Regions from separate parts of the Streptomyces sp. NPDC048248 genome, predicted to be linked through region 1. Evidence: riboswitches for the same ligand, from Rfam matches in the RefSeq annotation. Region 1 holds a riboswitch; each other region holds the start of a gene.
The links. Region 1 has a riboswitch for thiamine pyrophosphate ahead of ACGFZW_RS25965 (thiamine ABC transporter substrate binding subunit). Riboswitches for the same ligand answer to the same signal wherever they lie in the genome.
Positions count from the first base shown of each region.

Region 2: it holds a riboswitch for thiamine pyrophosphate, as region 1 does, so the genes downstream of both, ACGFZW_RS00905 (purine-cytosine permease family protein) here and ACGFZW_RS25965 (thiamine ABC transporter substrate binding subunit) in region 1, are expected to answer to the same signal.
Region 3: it holds a riboswitch for thiamine pyrophosphate, as region 1 does, so the genes downstream of both, thiO (glycine oxidase ThiO) here and ACGFZW_RS25965 (thiamine ABC transporter substrate binding subunit) in region 1, are expected to answer to the same signal.
Region 4: it holds a riboswitch for thiamine pyrophosphate, as region 1 does, so the genes downstream of both, thiC (phosphomethylpyrimidine synthase ThiC) here and ACGFZW_RS25965 (thiamine ABC transporter substrate binding subunit) in region 1, are expected to answer to the same signal.

Region 1 covers NZ_JBICZL010000012.1:72,920-78,676, forward strand. Annotated here, with positions in the region: gene ACGFZW_RS25960 (ABC transporter permease) at 1-1,609, opposite strand, end outside; gene ACGFZW_RS25965 (thiamine ABC transporter substrate binding subunit) at 1,585-2,664, opposite strand; TPP riboswitch at 2,769-2,889, opposite strand; gene rlmN (23S rRNA (adenine(2503)-C(2))-methyltransferase RlmN) at 2,923-4,029, opposite strand; gene ACGFZW_RS25975 (4-oxalocrotonate tautomerase family protein) at 4,384-4,599, opposite strand; gene ACGFZW_RS25980 (phosphatidate cytidylyltransferase) at 5,186-5,757, opposite strand, start outside.
Region 2 covers NZ_JBICZL010000001.1:181,104-186,860, reverse strand. Annotated here, with positions in the region: partial or broken gene ACGFZW_RS00920 (transposase) at 1-14, opposite strand, end outside; gene ACGFZW_RS00915 (metallophosphoesterase) at 172-1,392, opposite strand; gene ACGFZW_RS00910 (DUF418 domain-containing protein) at 1,990-3,204, shown strand; TPP riboswitch at 3,790-3,884, shown strand; gene ACGFZW_RS00905 (purine-cytosine permease family protein) at 3,875-5,275, shown strand; partial or broken gene ACGFZW_RS00900 (hydroxyethylthiazole kinase) at 5,541-5,681, shown strand.
Region 3 covers NZ_JBICZL010000003.1:532,975-538,731, forward strand. Annotated here, with positions in the region: gene pknB (Stk1 family PASTA domain-containing Ser/Thr kinase) at 1-747, opposite strand, end outside; gene ACGFZW_RS08425 (thiazole synthase) at 894-1,688, opposite strand; gene thiS (sulfur carrier protein ThiS) at 1,698-1,913, opposite strand; gene thiO (glycine oxidase ThiO) at 1,910-3,136, opposite strand; TPP riboswitch at 3,134-3,246, opposite strand; gene ACGFZW_RS08440 (NAD(P)/FAD-dependent oxidoreductase) at 3,403-4,644, shown strand; gene ACGFZW_RS08445 (Rv2175c family DNA-binding protein) at 4,790-5,155, shown strand; gene thiE (thiamine phosphate synthase) at 5,272-5,757, shown strand, end outside.
Region 4 covers NZ_JBICZL010000005.1:189,112-194,868, reverse strand. Annotated here, with positions in the region: gene ACGFZW_RS12255 (IclR family transcriptional regulator) at 1-690, shown strand, start outside; gene ACGFZW_RS12250 (SsgA family sporulation/cell division regulator) at 795-1,217, shown strand; gene ACGFZW_RS12245 (YibE/F family protein) at 1,302-2,687, opposite strand; TPP riboswitch at 2,757-2,914, shown strand; gene thiC (phosphomethylpyrimidine synthase ThiC) at 2,909-4,687, shown strand; gene ACGFZW_RS12235 (hypothetical protein) at 5,565-5,757, shown strand, end outside.

The DNA of each region.
Region 1 (5,757 bases):
GCCCCAGCAGGCGTGCGACGGCCACCGGCAGCGTCGGCTGGTCGGGTCGCGCGATGAAGACCGTGGCCCCGAACTCGCCGAGCGACACGGCGAAAGCGAAGCCGGCGGCGATCAGCAGCGCCCGCCGCACCATCGGCAGGTCCACCTCGCGCCACACCCGCCAGGGGGAGGCGCCGAGCACCGCTGCGGCCTCCCGCAGCCGGCCGTCCACCGCCCGCAGGACGGGCAGCATCGTCCGGACCACGAACGGCACCCCGACCAGCGCCTGGGCGAGCGGCACCAGCCACCACGAGGCACGCAGGTCAAGCGGTGGCCTGTCGAGCGTGATCAGGAAGCCGAAGCCGACGGTCACCGCCGAGACCCCGAGCGGCAGCATCAGCAGCGCGTCGAACCCGCGGACGAGCCGGCCGGCCGTGGGGGCCTTGCCCGCGGCCCGGCCGCGCGAGGCGGGCAGGGTGAGAGCGGCCGCCGCCAGACCGCCGATCACCAGCGCGATCAGCGTCGCGACGGCCGCGTAGCCGAGGGAATTCCACAGCGCTTCGAGAGGGGCGACGGCGAAGGTGCTGTCGGCGGTTGCGGCCGAGCGCAGCGTCTCGTAGAAGACCGTGCTGTAGCCGTCAGGGCCGGCGAACGAGCGCTCCGCGAGCACCAGCAGCGGAGCGATGAGCAGGACGGCGATGACGGCGAGCGTGCTCCACAGCAGCGCCCACTGTCCGGCGCCGCGCGGCCGCCGCGCGGTCTGCGACGCGTCGACGAGCCGCAGGGCGGACTCCCGGCGGCGCACGGTCCAGGCGTGCAGCGCCAGCAGGCCGAGGACCGCGGCGAACTGGAGCATGGTCAGGACGGCCGCGGTCGGCAGGTCCAGGAAGTCGGCGGTCTGCCGGTAGATCTCCACCTCCAGTGTCGAGAAGGTGGGCCCGCCCAGGATCTGCACCACGCCGAAGGAGGTGAAGGTGAAGAGGAAGACCATCAGGGCCGCCGCCGCGACGGCCGGCCCCAGCGCGGGCAGCGTCACCCGCCGCCAGGCCGCGAACCGTCCGGCGCCCAGCACCCGTGCGGCCTCTTCCTGACGGGGGTCGAGCTGCCCCCACAGGCCGCCGACGGTCCGTACCACCACCGCGTAGTTGAAGAAGACGTGCGCCAGCAGGATCGCCCACACCGAGGTGTCCAGCCGTACGCCCCACAGGTCGTCCAGCAGGCCGCCGTGCCCGACCAGCGCGAGGAACGCCGAGCCGACGACCACGGTCGGCAGCACGAACGGCACCATCACCACCGCCCGCAGCAGCTGTTTGCCGGGGAAGTCGAAGCGCGCGAAGACATACGCGCCGGGCAGCGCGATCAGCAGCGTCAGCGCGGTGGAGGCGGCTGCCTGCCAGACGGTGAACCACAGGACGTGCAGCAGGTCCGGGTCGCCGAGCACCTCGCCGATCCGGGAAAGCTGCCACTGCCCGCCGTCCTTCAGCCCCCGTCCGACGATCGAGACGACGGGGTAGGCGAAGAACAGCGCGAAGAAGGCGAGCGGCAGGGCCATCAGACCGAGCCGCACCGCCGTTCCCCGCGCGGCGTTCCCGCGCCGGCCGCGGGCTACTTCAGAACGAGCGAGGACCACTGCTTGATCCACTGTTCGCGGTTCTCGGTGATCTTCTCCGGGGCGAGCGTCGCCGGCTTGTCGATCGTCGCGCCGTACTTGGTGAACAGCTCCGGCAGCTCGGCGTCCTTGCGGGCCGGGTTGACGAACATCTGCAGCGGCACGTCCTCCTGGAACTGCTTGCTCAGCAGGAAGTCCAGCAGCGCCTTGCCGCCCTTCTCGTTCGGCGCGCCCTTGAGCAGGCCGCCGAACTCGATCTGGCGGAAGCAGGTGCCGGTCGCGACGCCGGTCGGCGCCTGATCGGGCTGCGGCTTCTTGCCGAGCACCTCGGCCGGCGGGCTGGACGCGTAGGAGACCACCAGCGGCTTGTCGCCCTTGCCCTTGGCGGCGGCGGAGCCCGTGAACCGCTCGTAGTACGCCTGCTCCCAGCCGTCGACGACCTCGACGCCGTTGGCCTTGAGCTTCTTCCAGTAGTCCTGCCAGCCGTCGGCGCCGTACTTCGCGATGGTGCCGAGCTGGAAGGCGAGGCCGGGCGAGGACGTCGCGGAGTTCTCCGTCAGGAGCAGCCCCTTGTACTCGGGCTTGATCAGGTCGTCGAAGCTCTTCGGCGGCGCGATCTTGTGCTTCTCGAAGTAGGCGCGGTCGTAGTTGACGCAGGTGTCGCCGTAGTCGAGAGGGGTGACGCGGTGCTCGGCCTTGTCGAGCTGGAGCTCGCCCGGGACGCTGTCCAGGCCCTTGGCCTTGTACGGGCTGAAGATGCCCTCGTCCAGACCGCGCGAGAGCAGGGTGTTGTCGATGCCGAAGAACACATCGCCCTGCGGGTTGCCCTTGGACAGGATCGCCTGGTTGACGGCCTTGCCGGCATCGCCGCCCTTGAGCATCTTGACCTTGTAGCCGCTCTTCTTCTCGAAGTCGGCGAGCACCGACTTCGACACATTGAAGGAGTCGTGGCTGACGAGCGTCACGGTCTTGGCGTCCGCTTCGCTCCCGCCGCCCGAGCCGCCGCATGCGGCGAGGGCGGTCATACCGACCGCGGCGGCGAGGGCGGTCGCGATGACCTTGCTGGTGGTGCTCACTGATTTCCTCCTGGCTGGCCAGGAAGAGACGCGGCCCCGCCCGGGGTCCACCGCCGGGGACGTCGAAGGACGTACCGCGCACGGACCGGGGCGGGGCGCAACAGCATGAGTGACGACCGAACTTCCTACCCGGAATGACCCGGGCGAGGTTCAAGGGTCTGCGGGCACCGTATGACTACGACGCGTCCGCACTCTCAGCGCTGTGGCGCTCCCCTGTCGGAATGTGCATTTGTTCGATCACACGGTACCAGCGAGCGGTCAGCGTTCCGAGGCCGCGAGCTGCCCGCAGGCCCCGTCGATCTCCTGGCCGCGGGTGTCCCGGACGGTCACCGGGACGCCGTGCGCCTCGATGGCCTGGACGAAGGCGCGCTCGTCCTCGGGCCGCGAGGCGGTCCACTTCGAGCCGGGCGTCGGGTTCAGCGGGATCAGGTTGACATGGACGCGCTTGCCCTTGAGCAGTCGTCCCAGCAGGTCACCGCGCCACGCCTGGTCGTTGATGTCCCGGATCAGCGCGTACTCGATGGAGATGCGCCGCCCGGACTTCTCCGCGTACTCCCAGGCCGCGTCCAGCACCTCGCGGACCTTCCAGCGGGTGTTGACGGGCACCAGTTCGTCCCGCAGCTCATCGTCCGGGGCGTGCAGCGACACCGCGAGCCGGCACTTGAACCCCTCGTCGGCGAACCGCAGCATCGCCGGCACCAGGCCGACGGTGGAGACGGTGATACCCCGCTGGGACAGCCCCAGCCCGTCCGGCTCGGGGTCCGTCAGCCGCCTGATGGCGCCGACCACCCGCTTGTAGTTGGCCAGCGGCTCGCCCATCCCCATGAAGACGATGTTGGAGAGCCGCGCCGGGCCGCCCGGCACCTCGCCGTCGCGCAGCGCCCGCATCCCGTCGACGATCTGGTGGACGATCTCGGCGGTCGAGAGGTTGCGGTCCAGCCCCGCCTGGCCGGTGGCGCAGAACGGGCAGTTCATGCCGCAGCCGGCCTGCGAGGAGATGCACATGGTGACCCGGTCCGGGTAGCGCATCAGCACGGACTCGACGAGCGTGCCGTCGTGCAGCTTCCACAGCGTCTTGCGGGTGGTGTCGTTGTCGCACGAGATGTGCCGCACCACGTTCATCAGGTCCGGCAGCAGCTCCGCCGCCAGCTTCTCGCGCGCCGCCGCCGGAATGTCGGTCCACTGCGCCGGGTCGTGCGCGTAGCGGGCGAAGTAGTGCTGCGACAGCTGCTTGGCACGAAACGGCTTCTCACCGATCGCGGCGACCACCTCACGGCGCTCGGCAGGTTCAAGATCGGCAAGGTGCCGCGGCGGCTTCTTGGCCCCTCGCGGCGCGACAAAGGTGAGTTCTCCGGGTGCAGGCATGGTCCGTCCAGTGTGGCAGATCGTCCACGGCGGCCCAGGCCACGGCGGGGTGGGCCCGGTCACCTCCGGTGGCGCTCTGTCGTTGGCGCCCGGCGTCGCCCGGCCCAAGGTCGCCGATACGACCGTCCCGGCGCCCTGTCCTCCGATCTGCCGCCGATGACGCCGCCCATGTCACCGAGCGCGTCTCGGCTCGCCTGCCGAGCAGGGAAGAGGCCGGACTGCCGACGCTTTCCATGGGTGAGGTGGCACTGAGCGTGTTCATCGTCGCCCGCGATGTCTCAGGGCCGGCCCTCCAGGTCACGGACGCCCTGCTGCCTGGCGACCGACGGAACTCGAAGACACGTACAAGCTGGGCTAGCCGGCCCTCTTTGCCTGTACGTCTGCGGCCGTCAGAGCCTGACCACCGACTGCCCATTCGCCGCTCGGCGTTTCGGTGATCGCGACATGTGTCACCGGTCGCATTGCCTCGCCTTCGATGGCGATCAACGCCTCGGAGACGTCCTTGACCATCTTCTGCTTCTCTTCGGGCGTGAACACTCCCGCGATCACCTTGATGTCGATGAAGGGCATCGGGTGCCTCCCACATGTTGGTGAGATCGAGCCGCCGGATCGCTTCGGGTACCGCTGTGGATACCAGGGTCGAACGCGGTGCGGGCTTCGTGTCCCTCTGGGAGAGAAGGCACCTGGCGAGCCGCACTGCTCTCGTGGCCTGCCGCAACAGCGCTCGTAGGGCGGCGTCCGGCTCTCGTCCGACTGGGCCGGTTCACCGTGATCGGCGAGGCTGATGCCTACCGCTGCTATCAGCCCCGCGGTGCCGGCATTCACCTACAAGTGTCGCAGATCGACTGCCGTGACGGGGGGCGGCGCAGTTCCGCGGCGGCCCTCGCCAGTCGGCCTTTTTGCGCCCTTGGGTCAGCCTCGGACAGCCCGGAGCGGCCCGCACACAACCCTTTGCATACGCCGCTCCAGTAGCCGAACCTCTCTGCCGAATTCCCCCACTGCGTTCCGCACCACCGCCGCCCGAGGCAATTCCCTCCGCGGAAAGCGAGCCGTGCCCCGGACAACGAGAAACCGCCCGGCGTTGTCGCCCGGGCGGTTTCTCCACAGCTGCTCTCCAGCCGCTTCCGGCTGCGTGCCGGTTGTCCTGTCCGTCGCGTCAGCCGGCGCCCACGAAGATGACGAACAGGAGCCAGACGACCGGGGCGGTCGGCAGCAAGGAGTCGAGGCGGTCCATGATGCCGCCGTGGCCCGGCAGCAGGGTGCCCATGTCCTTGATCCCGAGATCACGCTTGATCATGGATTCACCGAGATCGCCGAGAGTGGCGCTGACCGCGACCGCGAGGCCGAGCAGCAGGCCCTGCCACCAGGCACCTTCCTGGATCAGGAACTCCATGCACAGCGCACCCGCGACCATCGCGAAGGCCACCGCGCCGAGGAGTCCCTCGCGGGTCTTGCCGGGGCTGATGCGCGGCGCGAGCTTGGTCTTGCCGAAGCGCCAGCCGACCGCGTACGCGCCGGTGTCGCTGACGACCGTCAGCAGCAGGAACGTCAGCACCCGCTGCGGGCCGTCGTCCTCGGCGGCGAGCATCAGGGCCACGAACGTCGCGAGGAAGGGCACGTAGAACGCCGCGAAGATTCCGGCGGTGACGTCCCGCAGGTAGTTCTCGGGCGCGTCGGTCATCCGCCAGACCAGGACGGCCAGCGCGGTGAGCGACATCGCCACCCACG
Region 2 (5,757 bases), on a different contig from region 1:
CACATCCGCCCCAAATCTCGACGCGCATCGATGCCAGGGGCCGCCCCCGGCTGCGGCGCCTCGCGGTGCGTCTGCCGGGTGGCCGATCGGCGGCCCACCCCGCGCATGTGGGTACGAGGCAGGCTTCGACTCGGTAAGCCGGACCATACGGGATTGTCGGCCCGCTCCGGGTTACGGCGTGAGGGGCCGCTGTGGGGAGCGGAGTACGAGAAGTGTGATCTCGCTGGGGGCGAAAACGCGGAACGGCGGGCCCCAGAAACCGGTGCCGCGGCTGGTGTAGAGGAGGGTGCGGGTGCCGTGGCGGCTGAGGCCGGCGAGGGCGGGCTGGTCGATGCGAACGAGGTGGTGGAAGGGCCAGATCTGGCCGCCGTGGGTGTGGCCGGAGAGTTGGAGGTCGATGCCGTCAGCTGCGGCTTGGTCGACGAACTTGGGCTGGTGAGCCAAGAGGAGGACCGGCAGGTCTGGGTCGGCGCCGTCCAGGGCTCCGGCGAGGTGGGCGCGGTGGCCGGGCAAGCCCGAGGACTCGGCGGTGACGTCGTCCACGCCGGCGACCACCAAGGTGTCGCCGCCGCGTTCGAGCAGCAGATGACGGTTGCGCAGCGGCTCCCAACCGAGCTCGTCCATCAGGTCGACCCAGCCCTGGGCCTCGCTGTAGTACTCGTGGTTTCCGGTTACGTACACCCGGGCCCGGGTGGCTTGCACGGTGGCGAGCGGAGCGGCCTGGGCGCGGCGGCGTTCGGCCGTGCCGTCGGCGATGTCGCCGGTGTGGCAGACCAGATCGGCCTCCAGGGTGTTGACCGTCGCGCAGACTCGCGCCGACCAGCGGGCACGGTCGAGCGGGCCGTAGTGGGTGTCGGTGATGAGGGCGACGCGGGTGCCGTCCAATCCCACTCCCAGGCGCGGGAGTTGTACGTCGAGTTGGCGCACCCGTGGCACCCGGCGGGCCTCGGCGTACCCCCAGGCGAGCAGCACGGCGACTACGCCGAGGACCGCCCAGGTGACGATCCGGGCCCGGTTCTGTCCGTCGCCAGCGCCGGCCACGGTCAGGACGAGGCGCAGTAGGACGCCGAGCAGGACGGACCAGGTGAACAGCACCCAGCCGGCCCCGAGGAGGGTGTCCCCGACGATCGCCGCCCAGTCCTGCTGCCGACGGCCGTGGCCGCGCATCATCGCGAGCGGCATGGTGATCAGACCGAGGACGAACAGGGCGGTGCCGCCCAGCGTCACGGGGAGCGGCCAGTGCTGGCCTGCGTGCAGCAGCACCCAGCAAGGCACGGTCCACAGCAGGACGGGGGCGATCATAGGGATGTAGCGCATCAGGCGGCGCAGTCGGCTCTGCTGGGTCGCATGCGCTGACTCGTCCGCGGATCGGGCTTCGCTGGTGTCGGTCACGCTTCCCCTCCTCAAGTAGCCGGACTGTCGACGCGCGCAATGTATCCCGTTGCCCCAGAGGAGCGCCTTGCCGGTCATTGATCGAGACAGTTGAGTCTCCGCCGCCTCCTGGACATCGGCACGGGGGCCGGCCTCGTAGCCGAGGCGCAACAGGGACGGCCGCGCCGATCTGTAGGTGGGCGCGGGCGGCGAGAACAGCGACCACGGCGCCGTGTGGGTCCTGCGCGGCTTCGCTGGAGGCGTCACGGGCGCCGGCGCGGGTGAGCTTCGGTGCCTCGTCCGTCGGCATCGGGAACTTTTTGGGGGACGACTCCATGTTCAGGGACGCCATGTCGGGCTCCTGAGCATGTAGACAGACAGCCGGAAGGGGCGGCGCGGAAGGATTCCGGCGCCGCCCCTTCCGTTGTGCGAGCGTCACATGCTCCAGAAACGGGATCGGCTGTCCTCGATTGACGCTGACGGTACGCGCCGTACGTCTCGCACGTTTCGCACGTACTGCATCGAAGGATGTAGTGGGATGTCGTCGCTGCGGACGAAGAATCCGGCCCCGAGCGCCCCGACCATGGTGGGAAAGCGAGCACCACGGGGGGAGTTGGGGTGGCCGAGGTATTGGGGACGCAGTCGGTCGTGGCGGCGGAGGGGGCCACCGGGAGCGCAGGCGGCGGGGCGCGGGCGCGCCTGCCGTTGCTGGATGTGTTGCGTGGGGTGGCGATTCTCGGGACGTTGATGAGCAACGTCTGGATCTTCGCCGGGCCGGGCGCCGAGTGGGGCGTCCTCAGCGGGAACGCCGGAACCTCGGCGGTGGCTGACTTGTCATCCCTGGCCGGGGTGGCGGAGACGATCTTCCGGTCCCTGGCGAACGGCAAGTTTCTGTCGATGCTGACGATCCTCTTCGGGGTCGGGCTGGCCATCCAGTTCGGGTCGGCCGCCAAGCGCGGGCAGCCGTGGCCGGGCCGATACAAGTGGCGGGCGCTGTTCCTCTTCGCCGAGGGGACCGTGCACTTCGTACTCGTCTTTGCCTGGGACGTGCTGATGGGGTACGCGGTGGTCGCGTTGCTGGTGGCCTGGCTGCTCACGCGTTCCGCGCGGGCCCAGCGCGTCACGTGGATCGTCATGGGCGGACTCCACCTGGTGGCGATGACGCTGCTCGCGGCTGCCATGCTGCTCACATCGGGCGGCGACACGGACGGCGCCCCCGACACCGATGCTGTGACGCTGTACGCCGAGGGCGGTTACGCGGAGCAGGTCGCCTTCCGGCTGTCGCATGCCATGGTGCTGCGCATGGAACCGGTGCTCTCCTTCGGGCTGTTGGTGTTCCTGTTCCTGCTCGGCGTACGGCTCTTCAGGGCCGGGGCCTTTCAGGGCGATGCAGCGGGGCGGCGCATTCGACGTCGTCTGGCCGGGTGGGGACTGGGGATCGGCCTACCCCTCACCACCTTTGCCGTGCTGGGCGGTTCGGACTTCTTCCTCCTGGAGCGGTACGGGGCGGCGCCGGTGCTGGCGATCGGCTACCTCGGCCTCATCGGCATGGTGATGGACCGGGTCCGCCACCCGGGCCCGCTCACCTCCGCCTTGACCTCTGTGGGCCGTACGGCCCTGTCCTGCTACGTACTGCAGAACGTGCTTGCCATGCTGTGCTGCTACGGCATCGGTCTGGGCCTGGCGTCCCGTTGGGCGGACAGCGGCCCGTGGTGGGTGATGGGTCTGTGGGCGGCGATCTGCCTGGTGCTGGTGATCGGGGCACGCCTGTGGCTGCGGCGGTTTGAGCACGGGCCGCTGGAATCGGTGCAGAAGCGACTGCTACGGCGCTGACTCCAGCGGCCGGTATCGAGCGGGAGCCGCAGCACCGTCCGTCTCGACGTGAGCAAGCGGCTGGACCTGCTGCTCCCGACCGTGTCCGGATCGCGACGCTCGACCAAGACCGCCCGGTGTGAAGGCACCTTCGCGAACCGGGCCAGGGCACATCATCGAGCATGTCGGGTGTCAGGTCGCCCCAGATACGGAGTACCCGGGGCCGGTGGCGGTAGCGGCCGAATTCGGGGCGGAGTTGGTCGACCTACAGCTCGACCACGATCTCGGAGAGCACGGACAGGTAGAGGATCGGGTCGGCGCCAGGCAGGTCGCCGACAGTTCCGGGCAGTCGATCAGCGTGTTACCGGCCGGGTGCAGCAGCAGCACCCCCGCCCGTCGCATTCCAGCACCCACAGGGAGGCTGACGCCAACGGGGCGGATCCGGCCCGCGCGAGGTCGCCCCAGATTGACGGCCTGCATGGCGGGGTTCATTCCTGAAGTCGACGGGGGAGTGGGTGCCGACGCGCGATGTCCGTCCGTCCGGCACCCTCGCCGTCCTCTCCCCACCTGCATGAGCACACCGGAGGGCGCGTTAAGGTGTTTGGCATACCGGACACGGGGTGCCCCACCAGGGGGCTGAGATCACACCCGTCGAACCTGAACCAGTTCGTACTGGCGGAGGGATGTCTTCATGTCGTGGACGCATGTTTCCAGTGGGCTGACCGCCGACGGCAGGCCGACCGCCTTCGACGGGCGGATGCCCGCGGCGCCTGGCGATATGACCGTCGAGGCGCACGGCATCGAGCCGATTCCGGAGAGTAACCGCTACGGCGCGGCCGGACGTCTCTTCACCGTGTGGTTCGCCCCCAATCTGACCATGACCGGCGTCTTCACCGGCACGGTCGGCGTCGCGCTCGGCCTGGACTTCGCCACCGCGCTCGCTGCCGTCGTGCTCGGTACGCTGCTCGGTGCGGTGCCCACCGCCTACCTGGGGACCTGGGGGAGCCGGACCGGAGCAGGTCAACTGCCCCTGGCTGGGCTGGCGTTCGGCCGGGCCGTCGCGCTGCCCGGGGTCCTGCAGTGGCTGTCCTCCATCGCGTGGGACGCGCTGATCGGGCTGTTCGGCGGGGACGCGCTTGCCCGGCTGTGCGGCTGGCCCTTCTGGCTCGGGGTCCTGGTCATGCTGGTCGCCCAAGGTGTCCTCGGAGTCTTCGGCTACGAAGCGATCCACCGCCTGCAGATCGTCATGACTTTCGTGCTCGGCGCGGCGTTCGCGCTGATCGCCTGGCGGCTGCTGGACGGCGTGCACCCCGCAGCCCACGGCTCCGTACACGGTGCGGACCGCGTCGGTGCCTTCGCCCTGACCAGCACCATCGCGGTGAGTCTGGCCCTGTCCTGGGCCCCGTACGCCAGTGACTTCAGCCGGTACCTGCCGGCCTCGACCTCGCGTACGCGCATGTTCTGGTACACGCTGCTCGGCCTTGTGGCGTCCTTCGTGGCCGTCCAGACGCTCGGACTGTGGGGCGCCTCCGTGCTGACCGACCAGACGGCCGGCGGGGTGAACGAGCTTCTCGGCGGTGGGGCGCTGGGCGGCTTCGGACTGCTCGCCGTGGCGCTGGCCGCGCTGTGCAGTAACGCGATGAACGACTACAGCGGTTCGCTGGCCCTGCAGACCGTCGGGGTGCGCATCCCGCGCCCCGCGGCCGCCGCCCTCGCGGCAGCGCTCGCCTTCCCCCTCGTGCTGTGGATGCACGCGGCGGACACCACCGCGCGCTTCCAGAACGTGCTGCTGTTCGTCGGCTACTGGATTCCTGGCTTCGTCGCGATCGTCATCGTCGACTGGCGCGCGCGGGCCCGGGCACGGGGCGGAGCGGCGCTCGACATCGCCGCTGAGTCCGAGCGCCGACAGCCGGCCTTTCCCGCCCTGCTCGCTTTCGCCGCCGCCTTCGCCTCCGCCATACCGTTCATGAATACCAGTCTGTACGTGGGCCCGATGGCGGACGCGCTGCACGGCGCCGACCTGTCGTACTACGTGGCGTTCCTCGTGGCACTCACTGTTTACGCGCCCTTGCGGCTTCGTCCCCGCCACTGACCCCAACCCGAGCCACGGCACGGCACCACCCGTACGTCCCGCACTTCGAGTGACACCACGCCCCCGGCACCCACCGGGCCCCGGATCTCGTCGACTTTGCCGTGCAGGGAGCTCGGACGCGTACAGACCGTTCCCCGCCGGTGCGGTTCCTGAGCAACGCGGTGGCCACCGGGTTCACCGCCAATGTCCTGCTCGCGCTGGGTGCGCCACTGACCGTGGTCGACAAACCGGACGAGAAGGTCCCGTTCACCGGCTAGCCTCGGGCGTGCTGGTGAATCTCGGCACCCCGCGCGCCGAGCAGCGTTCCGCCGTGGTCGAGGCGGCACGGGCGGCGATTGCCGAGAGCACGCCATGGGTGCTCGACCTGGTGCCCGTCGGTGCGCTGCCCGTGCGTAACGCCCTGGCGGGAGAGCTGTGGGGGCTGCGTCCGACGGCCGTCCGGGGCAACGTATCCGAGATCATCGCCCCCGTGAGCGGGGGAG
Region 3 (5,757 bases), on a different contig from region 1:
CTCGTCGAGCTGTCCGGCCAGGCCGGGGACGGACTGCGACGGCGGCTGTACGTCCTCGTGCAGGTGCTGGTAGAGGACCTGCGCCGCGGAACCGCCCGTATGCGGCTTGGCGCCGGTCAGCATCTCGTAGAGCACCACGCCGCAGGCATAGACGTCGACCCGGGCATCGGCCGTGCCGCTGTCGATCTGCTCGGGGGCGAGGTAGGAGACGGTTCCCAGGATCGCGCCGGTGGAGGTGGTGTGGGTGTCGACGGTGCGGACCAGGCCGAAGTCGGCGACCTTGACCCGGCCGTCGTCGCCGATGAGGACGTTCTCCGGTTTCATGTCGCGGTGCACCAGGCCGGCGCGGTGCGCGGCGCCCAGGGCCGCGAGGATCGGCTCCAGGATGTCCAGCGCGGCCCGCGGCTGCAGGGCGCCCCGCTCGCGCAGGACGTCGCGCAGGGTGCAGCCGGCGACGTACTCCATCGCCAGATAGACGTAGGTGCCGTCCGCGCCCTGGTCGAAGACGCCCACCACGTTGGGGTGGGACAGGCGCGCGACCGACTTGGCCTCGCGGATGAAGCGCTCGACGAACGCCTGGTCCGTCGCGAGGGTCGGGTGCATGACCTTCAGCGCCAGCACGCGGTCGAGCCGGGTGTCCACGGCCCGGTAGACGGTGGCCATACCGCCGGCGGCGATGCGCGCCTGGACGCGGTAGCGGCCGTCGAGCAGCTGGCCCACGAGCGGGTCCTGAAGGGTGGTATCCACGGCAGACGAGTCTACGAGGAAGCACCGACACGTCGACCGCCGCGGCGGTCACCCGGGGCGTACTGCAGCCGAACGGTGACAGGGCCGCTGTTGCCGGACGGCCTCGCCCGCCGCTCCCGGGCCGGGACCGGCGGGCGGTCCGCCCGTCAGAACGCCGGCCGCTCCGGGTCGAGCTCCGCCACGCCATCGACGGGCGAGGACGCCTGCGCGAAGTGCCGGCGCGGGATCCGGCCCGCGCGGTGCGCCAGACGGCCGGCCTCGACCGCGTGCCGCATGGCGTCCGCCATCAGCTCGGGCTCCTGGGCCCGGGTCACCGCGGACGCCAGCATCACCGCCGCGCAGCCCAGCTCCATGGCGAGCGCGGCGTCGGAGGCGGTGCCGGCGCCGGCGTCCAGCACGACGGGGACGCCGGCCCGCTCGGTGATCAGCTGGAAGTTGTGCGGATTGCGGATGCCCAGGCCGGAGCCGATGGGGGAGCCGAGCGGCATGATCGCGGCGCAGCCCACCTCCTCCAGCTTGCGGGCCAGCACGGGGTCGTCGTTGGTGTACGGCAGCACCGTGAACCCGTCGTCCACCAGCGTCTCCGCGGCGTCCAGCAGCTCGATCGGGTCGGGCAGCAGGGTGCGCTCGTCGGCGACGACCTCCAGCTTGACCCAGTCCGTGCCGAGCGCCTCCCGGGCGAGCCGGGCGGTGAGGACCGCCTCGCCGGCGGTGAAGCAGCCGGCGGTGTTCGGCAGCACCTGGATGCCGTGCCGTTCCAGCACCGACAGCACCGAGCCCTGCACGGTCGGGTCCAGGCGCCGCATGGCGACCGTCGTCAGCTCCGTACCGGAGGCGAGCAGTGCGCGCTCCAGGACATCGAGGCTGGGCGCGCCACCGGTCCCCATGATCAGACGGGACCGGAAGGTGGTCCCGGCGATGGTGAGAAGATCATCGGCCATCGGTGCGGATCAGCCTCCCTGGACCGCGGTGAGCACCTCGACGCGGTCGCCGTCGCCGAGGGGGGTGAGGGGCCAGCGGGTGCGCGGCACCACGGTCTCGTTGACCGCGGCGGCGACTCCCGTGGGCGCCTTGGACAGGGTCGCGACGAGCCGGTCCAGGGTGAGGCCGGCGGGCACGTCGCGGGACTCGCCGTTGACGGACAGGGTTACGGTCGGGGCGCTCATACGGGCTGCTCCTGTGGGGCGCGGGCGCTTTCCGGCCGCGAGGCGGCGGTGGCGGAAAAGCGCGCGGGGGAGAAGGGGCGGGCCTCTTCCGGGAGGCTCCCGGTGGCCAGCACCTCGGCCATCGCGTCGCCGGTGACTGGGGTCAGCAGCACCCCGTTGCGGAAGTGGCCGGTGGCCAGGTGGAGGCCGGGCAGCGCGGTCGGGCCCAGCATCGGCGCGTTGTCCGGCGAGGTGGGACGCAGTCCCGCGCAGGTCTCGACGAGCGGCAGTTCGGTGATGCCGGGGACCAGCTCGTGCGCGTCCCGCAGCAGCTCGTAGACCCCGCCGGCGGTGACGGTGGTGTCCCAGCCCAGCTCCTCGCTGGTGGCGCCGACGACCAGCTCCCCGTCCTCCCGGGGCACCAGATAGAGGGGGCCGCCGCGGACGACCGCCCGTACGGTGCGCGACAGCAGGGGCGAGCCCCCGCGCGGCGGCTCCGGCATGCGCAGCCGCAGCACCTGCCCCTTGACCGGGCGCACCGGCGGCAGCACCTCCGCGGGGACACCGTCCAGCCGCCCGCTGTGGCTGCCCCCGGCCAGCACGACCTGGCCGGCCGACAGCCGGGTGCCGTCGGCGAGCTCGGCGCCGGTCGCCCGGTCGCCCTGGACCGTCAGGCGCTCCGCCCAGCTGCGGTGGAAGATCACCCCGGCGCGTTCGCAGGCGATCAGCAGGGCGCTCGCCAGCCGGCGCGGATCCACCTGGTGGTCGCCGTCCACCCGCAGCCCGCCGCGTACGCCGGGCGCGAGCATCGGCTCCAGACGGCGGCACTCGCGCCCCGTCAGCCACTGCGAATCCAGCCCCGACCGGGTCTGCAGGGCGTGCAGCTCGCGGAGGTGGGCGCGGTCGTCGGCGTCCAGCGCGACGGCGAGGGTGCCGCACCTGCGGTAGCCGATCCGCTGTCCGCTGAACTCCTCCAGCTCGGCCGCGAAGCGCGGATAGCGCTCCGCGGAGGCGACGTTGAGCCCGAGCAGGGTCTGCTCGCCGTAATGCAGCTCGGTGACGGCGGCGAGCATGCCCGCGGCGACGCGGGCGGCCCCGCCGCCGGGCGCGGGATCGGCCACGGCGGCGCGCAGCCCGCGGCCGGCCGCCCGCCAGGCGGTGACCAGCCCGATGATGCCGCCCCCGATGACGAGGACATCGGGGTGCGTGGCCGCAGGATCCGATGGTGTGGCAGGTGGATGCATGGGCGTCCAGCCCCTCCCTTCGCCGGCATGACCCGGATCAGGTTCGTACGGTCGGAGGCCGGCCAGCCTCCCTCTCAGCCCGGTGCGTCCGGGCTCCCGCGAGTGCGTGTACCCGTCACCCTAATACGCGGCCGCGACACGTCGTAAGGGAGAGCCTCCGGGCCTTCGGCGGGCCGGCCTTCCGGCGTGCGCACCGGTGACGCTGTGTCAGAGATCTCCTTGCGCGCTGCTGCGAACGGCGCGACCCGCCGTCCTAGAGTGATCGGGTGAGCGAGCAGAGCAAGTCCTCCCAGGCCCCTGACCGCACGCCGCGCGTGGTGATCGTCGGCGCGGGAATCGCGGGTGTGCAGACCGCGGTCGCGCTGCGCGAACAGGGCTGGCGCGGCGCGATCACGCTGCTCGGCGACGAGCCCCACCAGCCCTACGACCGGCCCCCGCTGTCCAAGGCGGTGCTGCTCGGCAAGGCCGACGGCTCCACCTTCGACGTCGACTTCCCCGCGCTCGGCATCGATCTGCAGCTCAGCCGGCCGGTCACCGGCCTGGCGCCGGACGCCCATGTCGTCGAGACGGCCGACGGGCCCGTCCCGTACGACTACGCCGTGATCGCCACCGGCGCCGATCCGATCCACCTGCCGGGCGGTGAGTCGCAGCCGGGCGTCCATCTGCTGCGCACCCTCGACGACGCGGAGCGGCTGCGGCCGGTGCTGGCCGCCAGGAAGCGCATCGTCGTCGTCGGGGCCGGCTGGATCGGCGCCGAGTTCGCCACCGCCGCTCGCGAGTCCGGCTGCCCGGTCACCGTCGTCGAGGCATCCGACCGCCCGCTGGCCGGTGCGCTGCCCGCCGAGGTCGCCGGCCACATGACCAGCTGGTACACCGAGGCGGGGGCAGAGCTGCGCACCGGCGTACCGGTCGATTCCGTGCGGCCGGGCGCGGTCGAGCTGGCGGACGGCACGACGCTGCCCGCCGACGCGGTGGTGGTCGGCATCGGCGCGCGGCCGGCGACCGGCTGGCTGGGCGGTTCGGGCATCGAGCTGGCCCCGCAGGACGGATCGGTGGTGGCCGACAAGTGGCTGCACACCTCCGCCCCCGACGTGTTCGCGGTCGGCGACTGCGCCTCCTTCCCGTCCGCCCGCTACGGCCGCCGGCTGCTGATCCACCACTGGGACAACGCCCTCCAGGGGCCGCGGACGGTCGCCGAGAACATCGCCCGCGGTGACGCGCCCGGCCTCGTCTACGACCCGGTCCCGTACTTCTGGTCCGAGCAGTTCGGCCGGTTCGTGCAGTACGCGGGCCACCACCCGGCGGCCGACACGCTGATCTGGCGCGGCGATCCGGCGGGCGCCGCCTGGACGGTGCTGTGGCTGCGCGAGGGCGCCCTGGTGGCGCTGCTGGCCGTGGGGCGCCCCCGGGACCTCGCCCAGGGGCGCAAGCTCATCGAGCGCGGCACGAGGCTGGACCCCGACCGGGCGGCCCTCGCGTCCGTACCGCTGAAATCGGCTGCCCGGTAGCGGGCGGGCCGCAGCGCTCGCCGGGCGCCGCGCCGCCGGACGACGGGCCGAGACGGCCTGCGCGGCTCACCCACCGGTGTGCCCCCGGGTCCCTTACGGCGATGCCCGGCTACCGGCTGTCAGTGCGAGGTGGCACGCTTGTCCTGTGACCGAGATTGACGCAAACATCGATGGACTCGTCCCCGCCTGGCTCACCCTCCCCGACATCGCCGAAGAGTTCGGCGTCGAGGTGACGCGCGTCCGGCAGCTGGTCAAGGAGGGCCAGCTGATCGCGGTGCGCCGCGGCGAGAACAGGGCACTGCACGTGCCGGCCGATTTCATCAAGGACGGCAAGATCGTCAAGGGCCTGGTCGGGACCCTGACCCTCCTGCGCGACGACGGCTTCGCCGACGAGGAGATGCTCGAGTGGCTCTTCACGCCCGACGAGAGCCTGCCCGGCACCCCCGCGCAGGCGCTGCGCGAGAATCGCGGCACGGAGGTGAAGCGCCGCGCTCAGGCGCTCGCCGTCTGACGCACCCGCGCGAGGACGCGCACATCAGCACACACCAGCATCCGTAACCGCATCTGAGGGGCGTACGGGCCGGACCGTCCGGCCCGTACGCCACCGACCTGGGGGGACACCGCCCGATGGACACCGCACGACAGGCCCTGGCCGACGCCCGGCTGTATCTGTGCACGGACGCCCGCAAGCGGCAGGGCGACCTCCCGCAGTTCCTGGACGCGGTGCTCTCCTCCGGCGTGGACATCGTCCAGCTGCGCGACAAGGGCATGGAGGCGGCCGAGGAGCTCGACCACCTCGAAGTCCTCGCGGACGCCTGCCGGCGGCACGGCAAGCTGCTGGCGGTCAACGACCGCGCGGACGTCGCGCACGCCGCCGGCGCCGAGGTGCTGCATCTGGGACAGGGCGACCTCCCGGTGCCCGCGGCCCGCGCCATCCTCGGCACGGGCGTGCTCATCGGCCGCTCCACCCACGCCGAGGCCGAGGTGGACGCCGCGATCGCCGAGCCGGGCGTGGACTACTTCTGCACGGGGCCGTGCTGGCCGACGCCCACCAAGCCCGGCCGCCACGCCCCCGGCCTCGACCTGGTCCGCCACACCGCCTCCCGCGCCCCC
Region 4 (5,757 bases), on a different contig from region 1:
GCGCACCCCGACGGAGCGCCCGCGAAGCAACTCGCCCGGGAGATCGGCCTCCCGCTCCCGACGACCTATCACCTGCTGCGGACCCTGACCCACGAGGGATATCTGCGCCGCGAGAACGGCGTCTTCGTGTTCGGGGAGGCGGCCGAGGCCATCGGTCAGGTCGGTGCCCGGCGCCGGCAGCGCGTCCATATCGCCGAGGCGCTGGCCATGGCCGGACGGGAATTGGGCGCCGCCGTCTACTTCGCCGTCTACCGCGAGGGTGAAGTGGAGGTAGTGGCGGTGACCGACGAGCCGGGCCGGCCGCCCGTCGAGGAGTGGGTGGACTTCCGCACCACCGCGCACGCACATGCGATCGGCCAATGCCTGCTCGCGCAGTTGGACGAAAACGCCCGTAAGGAGCATTTGTCCCGATATCCCGTGCAGTCCATAACGCCCTTTTCCGTGCGATCAGAGGACGATCTGCTGCATCGTTTGGATACTGTGCGTCGCGGTCAAGTCGCTTTCGAGCATCAGGAATATGCCCTGGGCACCGTCTGTTCGGCGATCCCCATCCAGGTCGGCGCCGCCGCTGCCGCCCTGGCTGTTTCTCTTCCGGTCGCCGAGCTGCATCGATTGCGTAACGTGACGACCCGACTACGGAAAATGGCGGAGGCGACACTAACGACACTCGCCTTCTCTATCAGTATCTGAAAACTCACTCCTTGTGATCTGCTTGCACGTGACAGACGATGGCGTCAATAGGGCTTCGGGGGACGATTCCCGGCCATCTCCGATCAAGTGCGGGGCAGTGGTTGATGACCGACACAGTTCAGGCAGAAGTGATCATGAGCTTTCTCGTCTCCGAGGAGCTCGCGTTTCGGATCCCGGTGTTGCTGGACTTCGACAGCGCCGATCCGTACGCCGTCCGGCTCACCTTCGATCTCCCCGGCGATGTGCCCGTGACCTGGGCTTTCAGCCGCGAACTGCTTCTGGACGGGCTGAGTCGGCCGTCCGGTGAGGGCGATGTGCGCATCGAACCGTCCTCCGCGGAGCACCTCAGCGACATCTTCATCAGTCTTCAAGTCGGCTCGGAGAAGGCCCTGTTCCGGGTCAGCGCGCCCCCGCTGGTCGCCTTCCTGGACCGGACGGACCGACTGGTACCGCTCGGCAAGGAAGAGGTCTTCGACACGCTGGAGGCCGTGCTGGACCGGATCCTCACGGAGGCGCCGGCCGGCTGATCCCCGAAGGGCCGGCCCAGTCGGTCATGCCCCGCCGACGAGGCCGACCGCACGTGCGCCGACGACCGGGCCGTGCCGGTCCTCTCACTGCTTTCGGCGCTTGCCCCGCGACCCGCGCCGTCCGGACCTGCCCCGCGCGGCGCTTCGCTGTGCCCCGAAGTCGTCGGCAGCGCCTGGCGCGGAGCCGCCGGAGTCCGGTTCGGCGCCGTGCGTTGCCGCGCGCTGCCCCTTGCGGTCCGCGGAGACGACCATCGCCGCGAGCAGCGTCGTCAGCGGCACCGAGGCGACCAGCCCGATGCTGCCCACCAGCGTGCGCACGATCTCCTCGGCGACCACCTCGCTCGTGGCGACCGTCCCCACGTCGCTCTGTGCGATCGAGAACAGCAAAAACAGAGGCAGCGCGGCGCCCGCGTAAGCCAGTACCAGCGTGTTGACGACGGACGCGATGTGATCCCGTCCGATGCGCATCGCCGCGCTGTAGAGGGTGCGCCATCCCGCCGACGGATTCGCCTCCTTCAGCTCCCAGACCGCGGCGGTCTGGGTCACCGTCACATCGTCGAGCACACCCAGCGAGCCGATGATGATCCCCGCCAGCAGCAGGCCCCGGATCTCGATGTCCGGGTAGAGACCGTGCACCAGCCCGGTGGTGTCGTCGGTGTTGCCGGTCAGCAGCGCCCAGCCGATGAACACCGACCCGAGCAGACCGATCAGCAGCAGTGAGGCGAGCGTTCCGAGCACGGCGACCGACGTTCTGGCCGTCAGTCCGTGGCACATATAGAGCGCGATCAGCATGATCGCGCTGCCCCCGACCACCGCCACGACCAGCGGGTTGGAGCCCTGCAGGATGGCCGGGAGGATGAACAGCGTCAGCACTCCGAAGCTCGCCAGCAGCGCCACCAGCGCGAGGACCCCGCGCAGCCGTCCCACGACCACGACCGCGAACGCGAAGATCGCGGCGAGCACCCACATCGGGAAGCTCCGGTCGACGTCGCTGACCGAGTACTGGAGGTCCTTGGGCGCCTTGGGGGAGTACGCGACCACCACGTCCTGCCCGGTCGTGTAGTGCCGCGAGGCATCCGGTGTCACCACCGTCTGGAACGTCCGCCCGGCGTTCTCGCCCGTGGTGACCTTGATCGTCACCTGCTCGCAGTCCTTGCCGGTCGTCGACCCCCCGCTCGGTGGCTGCCCCGACGGCGGCGTGGGCTGCGGCTGCTGCTCGGCATGGACGTCGGCGCAGTTCACCTTGTCCACCTTGAGCACCGTCGCCTGCTCGGTGGGCTGGTCGAAGCCCACACCGGACGGCTTGTGCGACGGCGCGCCGCCCGGCCAGAGCACCGCCAGACCGACGACGACCGCGGCGGCGAACGGGATCAGCACGGCCGCGATGACCTTGCGCAGATGACGGGATACGGGCGCGGCAGGCGCGTGGCCGTGCGCGTGGGAATGCGTATGGGGCTCCTGGCTGCTCACCGCCCGATCATCGCAAGAACCCAGGGGCCCCCTGGCCACCGCGCCGCACGGGCAGCTACCGTGGTGGCACTTTGCAATCGCGGGAGCTCGGAGCACCGGGCTGAGAGGACGCTGACCTCCGCGGGACGTCCGGCAGACGCCGGAACGCCACCCACGGGAAATCGCTGCGTCGACCGCCGAACCTGTTACCGGGTAATGCCGGCGTAGGGAGTTGGGTCAATATGACTCTGCAGGATGCACGCACGCCCGAAAACGGTGGCGGCGACGCCTTCGAGCCGACGATCGGCTGGCACAAGGGCTATGTCTCCGGTTCGCGGCCCGACCTTCGGGTCCCGGTTCGGAAGGTGCACCTCACCAACGGCAAGGACGTGACGCTCTACGACACGTCAGGTCCGTACACAGATCCCCAGATCGAAACCGACGTCCGCCGCGGTCTCGCGCCGCTGCGGGAGAACTGGATCGTCTCGCGGGGCGACACCGAGGAGTACGCGGGCCGGCCGCTGCGGCCGGAGGACGACGGCCTCAAGCACACCTCGCCGCGCGGGGGCCTCAAGAACCTCGACGCGGTCTTCCCGGGCCGCCCCCGTCTGCCGCGCCGCGGCCGGGACGGCGCCGCCGTCACCCAGCTCGCGTATGCGCAGCGCGGGGAGGTCACCGCGGAGATGGAGTACGTCGCCATCCGCGAGAACGTCACCCCTGAGTTCGTGCGCGACGAGATCGCGGCGGGCCGTGCGGTGCTGCCGGCCAACATCAACCACCCGGAGATCGAGCCGATGATCATCGGCAAGAACTTCCTGGTGAAGGTGAACGCCAACATCGGCAACTCCGCCGTCACCTCCTCGATCGAGGAGGAGGTGGACAAGATGACCTGGGCGACCCAGTGGGGCGCCGACACGGTCATGGACCTGTCCACCGGCCGCAACATCCACACCACGCGCGAGTGGGTGCTGCGCAACTCCCCCGTCCCCATCGGCACCGTCCCCCTCTACCAGGCGCTGGAGAAGGTCGACGGCAAGGCCGAGGAACTGACCTGGGAGATCTACAAGGACACCGTCATCGAGCAGGCCGAACAGGGCGTCGACTACATGACGGTGCACGCCGGTGTGCTGCTCCGTTACGTGCCCCTCACGGCCCGCCGCAAGACCGGCATCGTCTCGCGCGGCGGCTCCATCATGGCCGCCTGGTGCCTGGCGCACCACCAGGAGTCCTTCCTCTACACGCACTTCGAGGAACTCTGCGAGATCCTCGCCTCCTACGACGTCACCTACTCCCTCGGTGACGGTCTGCGCCCCGGCTCCATCGCGGACGCCAACGACGAGGCGCAGTTCGCCGAGCTGCGCACCCTCGGTGAGCTGAACACCATCGCCAAGCGGCACGGTGTCCAGACGATGATCGAAGGACCGGGACATGTCCCGATGCACAAGATCAAGGAGAACATCGACCTCCAGCAGGAGATCTGCGAAGAGGCGCCGTTCTACACACTCGGCCCGCTGACCACCGACATCGCGCCCGCCTACGACCACATCACCTCAGGTATCGGCGCCGCGATGATCGCCTGGTGGGGCACCGCGATGCTCTGCTACGTCACGCCCAAGGAGCACCTGGGCCTGCCGGACCGCGACGACGTCAAGACCGGCGTCATCACCTACAAGATCGCGGCCCACGCGGCGGACCTCGCCAAGGGCCACCCCGGCGCCCAGGAATGGGACGACGCGCTCTCCGACGCCCGCTTCGAGTTCCGCTGGGAGGACCAGTTCAACCTGGCCCTCGACCCGGACACCGCCCGGTCCTTCCACGACCAGACGCTGCCCGCGGAGCCGGCGAAGACGGCCCACTTCTGCTCGATGTGCGGCCCGAAGTTCTGCTCCATGAAGATCTCCCAGGACATCCGCCGCGAACACGGCGGTGACCTGGCGATCGACCCCGAGGCCGGCATGGCCGAGAAGTCCAAGGAATTCGCGGCGGCGGGCAACCGCGTCTACCTGCCGCTGGCTGACTGATCCTGCTGCAGGAACCCGGCCCGCGACTCATCGGGAGTCGCGGGCCGGTCCGCGCAGAACAGCCGGTCCGCACCTGTCTCCAAGCCTGGTGAGCGTCTGACCAGGCTTAGAGATCGAACGGGCGTCGTCCTGTCCCGCCGCTGGAAAGCCGAACGGACTCTGGGATGGATCATGAAGTCCCGCCGCAATGTCCGTGACTACCGACGTCGCAGCCAGCCCCTCGGGCGCCTCACCGGCCCTCACGCCGAGCTTCAACCTGGCGCGGTCCTAGTCCCCTCTCCGCCGCCAATGAAGGGATCCTCTGGGGTTCATCGTGCGTGGAGGGTTCGAACTCGCAGCCTCCTGATCCGTAGCTTTGGGCACACTGGTGCCACTTCCGTGTCCGGGCAACCGCCCCGTGCACCACCGTCTGCCACTGACGGCTTCCGTGTGCCATTGTTGCCGTCAAGGTTGCCGTCACCGTCGGCTGAATCGTGCCCCAGCTTTGGGCGCGTAAGTTCTTGCATGGGATCCACTCGCCGACCGTCGCTGTCGGCGTCGCGCCGTACTCGATCGGACGAGGTGGCGCAATTGGTGGGGGACGCGACCAACGTCGGTACGGCCGCAAGCCAACTCGATGCGGGCGCCCGGCTCGACGACGCTCACCCACGCCGTGTCAGCCATTCGATTCGCACGACCGCCTACAGCCATCCGAACAACAGACTTACAGGATGGTTCCATAAATTACTGCATTCACAGGCGTGTCCCATTTCAATGCATAAACCATGCCACACCACCTATGCGACGCTTAATCTGGCGTCCGCTATGCGGATTTTCGTCTTTGACGGCAACCAGATCCCGCATGTAGTTTCGATGCGCCGACTCGACCAATCGGCACATGAGAAATTTGGGGGAAGTTTTGAAGAGCACTCCAGGAATCGGTGTACTCGTCGGTGCCGCATTGCTGAGCGTCGCCGCAAGCGGCACCGCCGTCGCAGCTCCTCAGGGCCGGACCGCCAGCGAGCGAGTCGGGACCAATGCCGCAATCGCTGATGGCTACTTCAAGCCCGGCGCTAACACTGTGGTCAAGC